2 regions of the Plantibacter sp. H53 genome follow, and region 2 is predicted to be linked to the other one. Evidence: predicted binding sites of a transcription regulator. Region 2 holds the regulator's gene; the other holds the start of a gene.

Region 1 (5,586 bases), on a different contig from region 2:
GTCGAGCAGCAGCAACGGCGTCTCCTGAGCAAGGGCCATCGCCACCCACACCCGCTGGCGCTGGCCGCCGGACAGTTCGTCGACGAGGCGACCGGACAGCTCGGTGACGTTCGTCGCCTCCATCGCCGCGAGCACCGCCGCTTCATCGGCCGCCGACCAGCGTCGGAGGATCGACTGGTGAGGGTACCTGCCGCGCGACACGAGATCGATCACCGAGATGCCGTCGGGCGCGATCGACGTCTGCGGCAGCAGCCCGATGCGTTTCGCGACCTCCTTCGACGGGTAGCGCGTGATCTCCTGACCGTCGAGCACGACGTGCCCCTGGGTCGGCTTCAGCAGCCGGGCGAGGGCACGCAGGAGCGTCGATTTGCCACAGGCGTTCGGCCCGACGATGACCGTGAACGAGTCGTCGGGGATCGCGATGTCCAGCTCGTGGATGATGGTCCGCTGGTCGTAGCCGACGCGGAGGCCTGTCCCGGCGAGTCTGGTGGTGGGGCTGTCGGTCTTCATGTCAGCGCTTTCCCGCCTGCGTGATGAGCAGGGCGATGAGGTAGATGCCACCGAGGGTCACGGTCACCGCACCGACCGGCAGGGCGGCCGGGGCGATGATCCGCTGAGCCACGACGTCACTCACGAGGAGCAACGCCGCGCCCATGGCGGCCGAGGGGACGAGGGTGATGCCGGCGGACTTCGTCAGTCGCCGGGCGAGTTGGGGTGCGGCGAGGGCGACGAAGATGATCGGGCCGGCGACCGCGGTGACGGTCGCGGTGAGCGCGACGCCGATCACGAGCAGCAGCAGCCGCGTGCGCTCGACCGGGATGCCCAGGGCGCTCGCGATGTCGTCGCCGAACTCCAGCATGCCGAGTCGGCGGGACATGAGCGCGAGGAGGGGGACGAGGACCGCGACCGCGATCGTCATGGGCACGACGTCCTGCCACCCGAGGTCGGCGAGCGAACCCATGCTCCAGCTCGCGGCCGCGATGGCGGCGTTGAGGTCCGCCCGCAGCTGCAGGTAGTCGTTGAACGCGTTGAGGACGGCACTGATCGCGATGCCGATCACGATGAGCCGGAAGCCCTGGACGCCCCGAGACCACGCGAGGAGATAGACGACGAGGGCCGTCGCGAGCCCGCCGATCAACGCACCGGACACCGTCGCCGCATAGTTCCCGCCGACGACGAGCGTGACGATGAGCGCGCCGGTGAACGCGCCGGAGTTGAAGCCGATGATGTCGGGACTGCCGAGCGGGTTCCGGGTGATCGACTGGAAGATCGCGCCGGAGAGCCCGAGCGCGATCCCGCCGACGACGGCGATCACGACCCGCGGCAGGCGCCACTCCAAGACGATGCGGAGAACGCTCTCCGAGCCCGTGCCGGTGAACGCGGCGAGCAGCTTGTCGAGCGGGATGCGGTACTCGCCCTGGGTGAGCGCGAAGGCGCCGACCTCGACGACGACGGCGACCAGGGCGCCGACGACGACCAGCTCGCGCCGGTGGACCACCCAGCTGACCCGACCGACCCGCACGGTGCGCCGGCCCGGTTCGGCGACCGCGGTCACAGCCCCTGCGCCTTCGAACGGCGGATGAGCACGATGAGGAGCGGGGCACCCACGAACGCCGTGACGATCCCCACCGGCATCTCGCCGGGGACGGCGACCCGCCCGACGAGGTCGGACAGCAGGAAGATGATCGGCGCGAACACCATCGTGAACGGGAGCACCCAGCGCTGGTCCGGTCCGACGATGGCGCGGGCGAGGTAGGGCGACATGAGTCCGAGGAAGGCGATCGGCCCGGCCGCCGCGGTGGCCGAACCGCACAACAGGGTGATCGCGACCACCGAGAGCACCCGCGTCCGGAGCACCTTCGTGCCGAGGGAGGTCGCGAGGTCGTCTCCGAGGGCGACGGCGTTGAGTGACCGCGAGACGACGAGCGCGAGGACGACTCCGACGATGAGGAACGGCGACACCCCGAGGAACACGTCCATCTGGCGGTTCTGCAGTGATCCAGCCTGCCAGAAGCGGATCTTGTCGAAGATGTCGGGGTTGCGGATCGTGATGGCGAAGGTCACCCCCTGCAGCGCTGCGGAGAGCGCGACGCCGGCGAGCACGAGGCGGACCGGGGTCGCCCCGGCGCGGCCCCGGGAGCCGATCACGTACACGATGACGGAGGCGAGGCCGGCGCCGGCGAAGGACCACCACACGTACGAGCTCAGGTCGGCGGTGCCGGCGATGGCGACGGCGAGCACGACCGCGAAGTACGCCCCGGCGTTGACGCCGAGGATGCCGGGGTCGGCGAGCGGGTTCCGCGTGACGGCCTGCATCATCGCTCCGGCGAGGCCGAGCGCCGCTCCGACGCCGATGGCCAGGAGCATGCGCGGCACCCGGAACCCGGTGACGAGGATCGCATTGGTGTCGTCGCCGCCCAGCGAGAGTGCCCGCCACACCTCGGCGGCACTGATGGTCCCCGAGCCGATGAAGAGGCTGCCGACGGCGATTGTGGCGAGCACGACGAGCGCTGCGACGAGGAGGAGCCAGCGCGAGGCGGTCGATCGGGCGATGCCGGTCGACGCCTCTCGTGCGCGGGCGGCCGCGGTCGGGAGCCGCAGGCTGTCGAGGTCGGCGCTCACCGGCTCATCGGTTGTCTTCGGCCTTGCCGTGTCGCCAGTAGCCCATGAACGCGACCGACTTGCGGTCGACGCCGCACCCGGAGACGAGGTGTCGGCGGAGCGTCTTGATGGCCGACGCCTCTCCGGCGAGCCACGCGTAGAGCGGTGCGCTCTCGAGGACGGGGCCTCCGGTCGCGTTGACCGGCGCTTCCCAGAGCAGCTCGGTGTCGACGTCGACGTCCTCGAGTGCCGGCTGCGTGGCGATCGTGGCGGTGTCGACGCTCGGCGCGAGGCGGCTCGCGATGCGCTCGACCTCGGGGATGAGCAGGGTGCCCACGGGCTGGTCGCCGCGGGGGAGGACGACGACCTCGATCCCGTCGGGCTTCGTGGACAGGGCGGCGATGTCGTCCTCGTGCGGCAGCTCGACGACGGCGATCCCGCGCGCGGTGCTCGGCAGGCGCTCGAGGATCCCGGCGATCCCGGGCAGGGCCGTCTCATCGCCGGCGAGGAGCACCTGGTCGACGGTGGCCGGCGCATGCCAGTCGATGCCGCCGGCCGGGACGGCCGACCGGGCGTTCGGGACGTTGACGACGAGCTCGTCGCCGACCTTCGCGTCCATCGCCCAGGTGGACGCGGGGCCGACGCGGCCGTGCAGGGCGATGTCGACGTCGAACTCGGCGAGCTCGGGCCGGACCTCGCGGATCGTGTACGTGCGCATCGGGTGACGCTTGTCGTTGGGCAGCAGCCGCCAGGCCTGGTACCAGTCGTCGTGCATCGGCAGCTCGTCGAAACCGGTCTCGGGCAGCGGGAAGAGCAGCTTGATGCGCTGGTCGTGACGGTTGTCCGCGATGTGCTGGACCTCGGGGCCCGTGAACGTGAAGCGCCGATAGCTCGGGCTCACCTGCTCGATGCGCCGGACGACGGCTGCGAGGAGGATGAAGATCGAGTCGGGGGTCTGTTCACTGAGGCGAGGCATCGATAGGTAAGCCTACCCTTCGATGCACTGAAGGTCACCCGCCGATCGCACCTTGTCGGCGGGGGGTGGCGGTGGTAAACTTGAGTCAGATTCACTCAAGTTTTGAACAGGAGACCGTACCCATGCCAGCAGGCCAGACGCCTCAGCAAGAGGACCAGCGCAGCGCGCTCGAGCAGTACGGCGTCAACCTGACCGAGATCGCCGCCTCCGGCAAGCTCGATCCGGTCATCGGCCGCGACGCCGAGATCCGCCGCGTGAGCCAGGTGCTCACGCGGCGCACCAAGAACAACCCCGTCCTCATCGGCGAGCCCGGCGTCGGCAAGACCGCCGTCGTCGAAGGCCTCGCCCAGCGCATCGTCGCGGGCGACGTCGCCGAGAGCCTCAAGGGCAAGCAGCTCATCTCCCTCGACCTTTCGGCGCTCGTGGCCGGCGCCATGTACCGCGGGCAGTTCGAGGAACGCCTCAAGGCCGTGCTCAAGGAGATCGACGAGTCCGACGGACAGATCATCACCTTCATCGACGAGCTCCACGTCCTCATGGGTGCCGGCGGCGGCGAGGGGTCCGTCGCGGCGGCCAACATGCTGAAGCCCATGCTCGCCCGCGGCGAGCTGCGGCTGATCGGCGCGACCACGCTCGACGAGTACCGCGAGTTCATCGAGAAGGACGCCGCCATGGAGCGTCGCTTCCAGCAGGTGTTCGTGGGGGAGCCGAGCGTCGAGGACACGGTGGCCATCCTCCGCGGCCTCAAGGAGCGGTACGAGGCGCACCACAAGGTGGCCATCGCCGACAACGCGCTCGTCGCGGCGGCAGCCCTGTCCGACCGCTACATCACGTCGCGGCAGTTGCCCGACAAGGCGATCGACCTCATCGACGAGGCTGCCAGCCGGTTGCGCATGGAGATCGACTCGGCCCCCGTCGAGATCGACGAGCTCCGACGCAGCGTCGACCGTTTGAAGCTCGAGGAGCTCGCCCTCAAGAAGGAGAAGGACGACGCCTCCAAGGAGCGCCTCGCCCGCCTCCGGGAGGACCTCGCGACCCGCCAGGCCGCGCTCGGTGAACTGCAGGCGCGCTGGGAGCGCGAGCGTGCGAGCCTCAACCGGGTCGGCGACCTCAAGAAGCAGCTCGACGCCGCCCGGAGCAAGGCCGAACGCGCCCAGCGCGAAGGCAAGCTCGAACAGGCGTCCAAGCTGCTCTACGCCGACATCCCGCAGCTCGAACGCGAACTCGCGCTCGCGGAGTCGGCCGAGCAGGACACCGACGGCGAACCCCGGATGGTCAACGACCAGGTGACCGCCGAGGACATCGCCGCCGTCATCGCCGCGTGGACCGGCATCCCCGTCGGTCGCCTGTTGCAGGGCGAGACGGAGAAACTGCTGTACCTCGAGCAGGAACTGTCCCGTCGACTCATCGGGCAGCACCGTGCGGTCGCCGCCGTGTCCGACGCCGTCCGGCGCACCCGGGCCGGCATCTCCGATCCCGACCGTCCGACCGGCTCCTTCATGTTCCTCGGCCCCACCGGCGTCGGTAAGACCGAGCTGGCGAAGGCGCTCGCCGAGTTCCTCTTCGACGACGAGAAGGCCATGGTCCGCATCGACATGTCCGAATACGGCGAGAAGCACTCGGTCTCCCGGCTCGTCGGTGCACCTCCGGGGTACGTCGGCTACGAGCAGGGCGGGCAGCTCACCGAGGCCGTCCGTCGACGCCCGTACTCCGTCGTGCTGCTCGACGAGGTCGAGAAGGCGCACCCCGAGGTGTTCGACATCCTCCTGCAGGTGCTCGACGACGGCCGGCTGACCGACGGCCAGGGGCGCACCGTCGACTTCCGGAACGTCATCCTCGTGCTGACGTCCAACCTCGGCTCGCAGTACCTGATGGACGCCTCGCTCTCCCTCGAGCAGAAGGAGGAGGCGGTCCAGCAGCTCGTGCGCCAGGCCTTCAAACCGGAGTTCATCAACCGTCTCGACGACATCGTCGTGTTCCAGCCGCTCAGCGAAGCGGAGCTCGGCCAG
Region 2 (5,586 bases):
GAACGCCGCGCCGGCGGCGGCGATGGTCAGGCCGATGTCGGCATGGTGCTCGGTGCGCAGCGCGGTCGAGGCCGTGGTGTCGGCCTCGTCACGCTCTCCCTCGACGGCGGCGGTCACCGGGTCGCTGGCGCGGAGCACCCGGGACTTCTGCCGGGCGAGGCTCGCGGTGACGGTCGAGAAGCTCCGACCGAGGACCTCGTTCATCGCGGGCGTCAGGTGTTTCACCCGGCCACCCGCCAGGAGGCGGACGTCTGCGGCGCTCCAACGAGCCACGGCGGCGGCGATCTCGTGCAGTGCCTCGAGGTGCTTGGGCAACTGGAGGAGGACGAGCGATGCGCCGGAGAACAGCTCTTCGCCGAGCGGCAGGTTGCGGAAGCCGCCGTCGATGCCGAGCCGTTCGGCGTTGGCTGCGAGGGCACGTTCTCCGACGGCGGCGTCCTGGTGGACCCGGACGTCCGTCGCCCCCAGGAGCGCGATGGCGCCGAGGGTCAGGGCCCCGTAGGCGTCGCCGACGACGACGATCTCGCCGGGCGTCGGCACCCGCCCGGCCAGGGCCTCGGCCGCTTCGTCGAGCAGGAGCCGATCGGTCGCGTCGACGGCGAAGAGGTTGGGTGCCTCGTGATCGGGGAACCGGCGCAGCGCGTCGAATGAGAACTCGGGCATCCCCTCAGCGTAACCGGCCAGGCGATACGAGGAACGGCGTCACCGTCTGCGGACGCGTCGAGCCGGCTTCTCCGCCTTCACGGCTCGGAGGACGGCCGGGAAGACGAGGACACCGAGCCCGGCGGAGACGAGGAGGTTGACGACCGTGGCGATGGCGACGCCTTGTCCGAAGGCTCGCACGGTCTCGAGGCCACTGGCGTCCTCGGCGCGGACGGACGCGATCGCACCGAACACGATCACGAGGCTGATGACCGCGAAGATGAGCTGCAGTGGGACGGTGGCCCACATGCCCCAGTGCGTGACGGCTCCTGCGCGACGCACGCCGTGACGCCGCAGGATCCGCAGGCTGAGGGCGATGCCACCGAGGAAGGCGACGACCCCGAGCGCGACGTACCCCCACACCCAGGCACCGAACGGCGGTGTGAGGAAGAGCAGGATGAACCCGAACACGCGCGAGAAGCCGTCGACCCATTCGGCCTCGCCCGCACCGAGCAGGACGCCGACGAGGATCGGGGCGCCGATCACGACGAGCGTCAGCAGCGGAAGCACGCCGGCGACGACACCGAAGTACATGAGCGGGTAGGCGGTCAGTCCGGTCAGCCGGGCGCCGCGCCGCCTCCGGGCCGTCGCGGGTGCGGTCTGCGCCGGGTCCGGCTTCGTCACCACGGGCTGCGCGCTCATGCCCCAACCCTACGCGCACCCGAAAGCGCACTCGTGGTCGTCATCCATGTGGGATGACGACCACGAGTGCGCTTTCGTCGGCTATTCGGAGAGCGACGGCCGCCAGACGACGACCTCGGTCCGGCGACGGGTGCGGGTACCGCTCCGCATCGGGACGACGCTCCCCTCCATGCCTGCGGCGAACACCCGGTTGCCCGGAGTCCGCAGCAGGGCGTTGGCGAGCGCGTGCTCGAGCTCCCGCACCCGACCCTGGAGCGAGCTGACCTCGTTCTCCAGGGTCAGGATGCGGGAGATGCCCTCGAGGCTGACGCCCTCGGCACTGAGCCTGGACACCTCACGGAGCTGGGCGATGTCGCGCATCGAGTACCTGCGCGACTTCCCGGCGGTCCGCGTCGGCGACACGAGACCGAGCCGGTCGTACTGCCGGAGGGTCTGCGGGTGCATGCCGGCGAGCTCGGCAGCCATCGCGATCGCGAAGACCGGCGAATGCTCGTCCATGCTCTCTGCCCTTCCGTGTGCTGCTGGTTACTAGCCCCGAGCCCGAGCGATGAGTTCGTCGCGGGGGTTGTCCTTCGGCTCCAGCTCGTGGAACCGTTCGAGTGCTTCCTTGGCCTCGCCGCCGAGGTGCGCCGGCACGACGATCTGCACGACGGCCAGGAGGTCGCCGGTGCCCTTCGTCGTCGCGACACCGCGGCCCTTGACGCGGAGGACGCGACCGCTCGGCGTACCGGGGGCGACCCGCAGCTTGACGGGGTCGCCGCCGAGCGTCGGAACCTCGATCGTGGCGCCGAGCGCGGCCTCCACGAAGGTGACCGGCACGGTGACACGGAGGTTCAGGCCGTCGCGTTCGAACACGGGATGCTTGCGGACACTCACGGTGACCACGATATCGCCGGGTTCGCCGCCGTCCGGACTCGGCTGCCCCTTGCCGCGCAGGCGGATCTTCTGTCCATCCGACACGCCCGCCGGGATCTTCACCTTGATGGTGCGTCCCTCGGAGGTCTGCAGGGAGATGGTGTCGCCCTGCGTGGCCGTGATGAAGTCGATCGTCGTGTGCGCGGTGATGTCGCGGCCGGGCGTGGGTCCGCCGTAGCCCCGGAAGCCACCGGTGGTCTGGCCGAAGCCACCCTGGCCGAACATGCCGCCGAGGATGTCCTCGTATCCGGGAGGAGCCTGCTGGTAGCTGTAGCTCTGGCGACCGCCACCACCACCGCCACCACCGAACATCGACCCGAAGACGTCCTCGAAGCCGCCCTGGCCGCCGCCGGCACCCGGAGCGGTGAAGCGGGCTCCACCACCCATGGCGCGGACGGCGTCGTACTCCTTGCGCTGCTCGGGATCGCCGAGGACCGAGTGGGCCTCGCTGATCTCCTTGAACTTCGCCTCGGCCTTCGCATCACCCGGGTTGGAGTCCGGGTGATACTGCCGGGCCAGCTTCCGGTAGACCTTCTTCAGCTCCGCGGGCGTCACGTCCTTCTTGACGCCGAGGACCTTGTAGAAGTCCTTGTCGAACCAGTCCTGACTCGCCATGGCTAGCTCGCCGGGACCGCGACGACCACCTTCGCGGCGCGCAGCAGGGTGGAGCCCAGGTGGTACCCGGTCTCCACGACGTCGAGGACGGTCTCGCCCTCGGCGCCCGGCGTGGGCTGCTGGAAGATGGCCTCGTGCACGTTGGGGTCGAAGGTCTCGCCGACCGCTCCGAACGGCTTCAGCCCGAGCTTCTCGGCAGCGCCGCGGAGCTTGGCCGCGATCTGCGTGAAGGGGGCGTCACCCTCGAGGTCGCCGTGCTTCTCAGCGCGGTCGAGGTCGTCGAGCACCGGGAGCAGGACCTTGGCGACCTCGCCGGTGGTGCGCTCGCGCTCCACCTCACGGCCGGCCTCGGTGCGCTTCCGGTAGTTCGCGTACTCGGCCGTGACGCGCTGCAGGTCGCCGAGGCGTTCTGCAGCGAGCTGCTCGGCCGGGGAGAGGTCGCCGCCCTGAACGGGCTCCTCGGGAGCCGCGTTGAGGATGTCCTCGACGGTCAGCTCGTCGTCGGCGGCCGGTGCGTCGGCGTCGGCGGATTCGGCAGGTGCGCCCGAGGGGGCCGACGCGTCGGCGTCAACCCCCTCGGTGCCAGGCTGACGAACCTCGCCGGTCTCCGGGTCGATCCGTCGCTTGTCGCGAATGATGGGATCGTCCTGGTTCTGGTTCTGGTTCTCGTCAGTCATGGTTACTTCTTGTCCTTGTCGTCTTCGTCCTCGACGACCTCGGCGTCGACGACGTCCTCATCGGAGGTCGCCTCCTCAGCCGGGGCCTCGGTTCCTGCGGCGGACTCGGAGGCCTGCGCCTGGGCGTAGATCGCCTCGCCGAGCTTGACCTGGCTCTCGTTGAGCTTGTCGAACGCGGTCTTCACCGCGTCCTCGTCCTCACCGGCGAGCGCGCTCTTCAGGGCGTCGACATCGGCCTGGACGTCGGTCTTGACGTCCTCGGGCAGCTTGTCGTCGTTCTCCTTGATGAGCTTGTCGATCGAGTAGGCGAGCTGCTCGGCGCTGTTGCGGACCTCGGCCTGCTCGCGGCGGGCCTTGTCGTCCGCAGCGTGCTCCTCGGCCTCGCGGACCATGCGCTCGATGTCCTCCTTGCCGAGGGACGAGCCACCGGTGATGGTCATCGACTGCTCCTTGCCGGTGCCCTTGTCCTTGGCGGACACGTGCACGATGCCGTTGGCGTCGATGTCGAAGGTGACCTCGACCTGCGGCACACCGCGCGGAGCCGGCGCGATGCCGGTCAGCTCGAAGGTGCCGAGGTTCTTGTTGTCGCGGGTGAACTCGCGCTCGCCCTGGAAGACCTGGATCGCGACGGACGGCTGGTTGTCGTCGGCCGTGGTGAAGGTCTCGCTCCGCTTCGTGGGGATCGCGGTGTTGCGCTCGATGAGCTTCGTCATGATGCCACCCTTGGTCTCGATACCGAGCGACAGGGGGGTGACGTCGATGAGCAGCACGTCCTTGCGCTCACCCTTCAGCACGCCGGCCTGGAGGGCTGCGCCGACGGCGACGACCTCGTCAGGGTTGACGCCCTTGTTGGGCTCCTGACCACCGGTGAGCTTCTTGACGAGCTCCGCGACGGCGGGCATGCGGGTCGATCCACCGACGAGCACGACGTGTGCGATGTCGGAGACCTTCACGCCTGCCTCGGCGATGACGTCGTTGAACGGCTTGCGGGTGCGCTCGAGCAGGTCCTGCGTGAGCTCCTCGAACTTGGCGCGGGAGAGCGTCTCGTCGAGGTTCGCCGGGCCGTTCTCCGTGAGGGACAGGTACGGGAGCTGGATCGAGGTCGACATCGAGGAGCTGAGCTCCTTCTTCGCCTGCTCGGCGGCTTCCTTGAGGCGCTGCTTCGCGATCTTGTCGCCCGAGACGTCGACACCGGTCGAGTCCTTGAAGCGCTTGATCAGGTAGTCGACGACGCGCTGGTCCCAGTCGTCTCCACCGAGGCGGTTGTCACCGGAGGTGGAGCGGACCTGGATGGTGGAGAAGTCGTCGTCCTTGCCCACTTCGAGCAGCGAGACGTCGAAGGTACCGCCACCGAGGTCGAAGACGAGGATGAGCTCGTCCTCCTTGCCACGGTCGAGGCCGTAGGCGAGGGCTGCGGCGGTCGGTTCGTTGATGATGCGGAGCACGTTGAGGCCTGCGACCTCACCGGCCTCCTTCGTGGCCTGACGCTCGGCGTCGTTGAAGTAGGCGGGGACGGTGATGACCGCGTCGGTCACGGTGTCACCCAGGTACTGCTCGGCGTCGCGCTTCAGCTTCGCGAGGATGCGGGCGGAGAGCTCCTGCGGCGTGTATTTCTTGCCGTCGACGTCGAACTTCCAGTCGGTGCCCATGTGGCGCTTGACGCTCGCGATGGTGCGGTCGACGTTGGTGACGGCCTGGCGCTTCGCGGTCTCGCCGACGAGCACCTCGCCGTCCTTGGTGAATGCGACGACGGAGGGGGTGGTGCGGAAGCCCTCGGCGTTGGCGATGACGGTGGGTTCTCCACCTTCGAGGACGGCGACCACCGAGTTGGTGGTACCGAGGTCGATGCCTACTGCACGTGCCATGTGTTGGTTCTCCTTGCGTTGACTGCCGGTTCGGAACTCGTCGACTCGGGCGGCATGCGGATGGCGTCCGGCCGACTCGACGAGCTCGGCACCGAGCTGATTGGTGGGGTGATGCTGGTGTGACATCGAGACTTGAGCCCCGATGACTCAATGCTACCGAGGCCTGGTTT

Evidence for each region. The regulator HspR, encoded in region 2, represses chaperone genes until heat shock. The targets are predictions, from matches to a motif close to AAGTTGAGTCNNNNNGACTCAACTT.
Region 1: the regulator HspR is predicted to act here: its motif matches at 3,655-3,679, upstream of A4X17_RS09915 (ATP-dependent Clp protease ATP-binding subunit).

The regions. Positions count from the first base shown of each region.
Region 1 covers NZ_LWCT01000016.1:1,141-6,726, forward strand. The annotation lists gene A4X17_RS09895 (ABC transporter ATP-binding protein) at 1-510, opposite strand, end outside; gene A4X17_RS09900 (iron chelate uptake ABC transporter family permease subunit) at 512-1,555, opposite strand; gene A4X17_RS09905 (iron chelate uptake ABC transporter family permease subunit) at 1,552-2,622, opposite strand; gene A4X17_RS09910 (siderophore-interacting protein) at 2,627-3,577, opposite strand; gene A4X17_RS09915 (ATP-dependent Clp protease ATP-binding subunit) at 3,700-5,586, shown strand, end outside.
Region 2 covers NZ_LWCT01000051.1:121,770-127,355, reverse strand. The annotation lists gene A4X17_RS18725 (methyltransferase) at 1-663, opposite strand, end outside; gene A4X17_RS18720 (hypothetical protein) at 703-1,344, opposite strand; gene A4X17_RS18715 (heat shock protein transcriptional repressor HspR) at 1,426-1,842, opposite strand; gene A4X17_RS18710 (DnaJ C-terminal domain-containing protein) at 1,873-2,874, opposite strand; gene A4X17_RS18705 (nucleotide exchange factor GrpE) at 2,877-3,551, opposite strand; gene dnaK (molecular chaperone DnaK) at 3,554-5,416, opposite strand.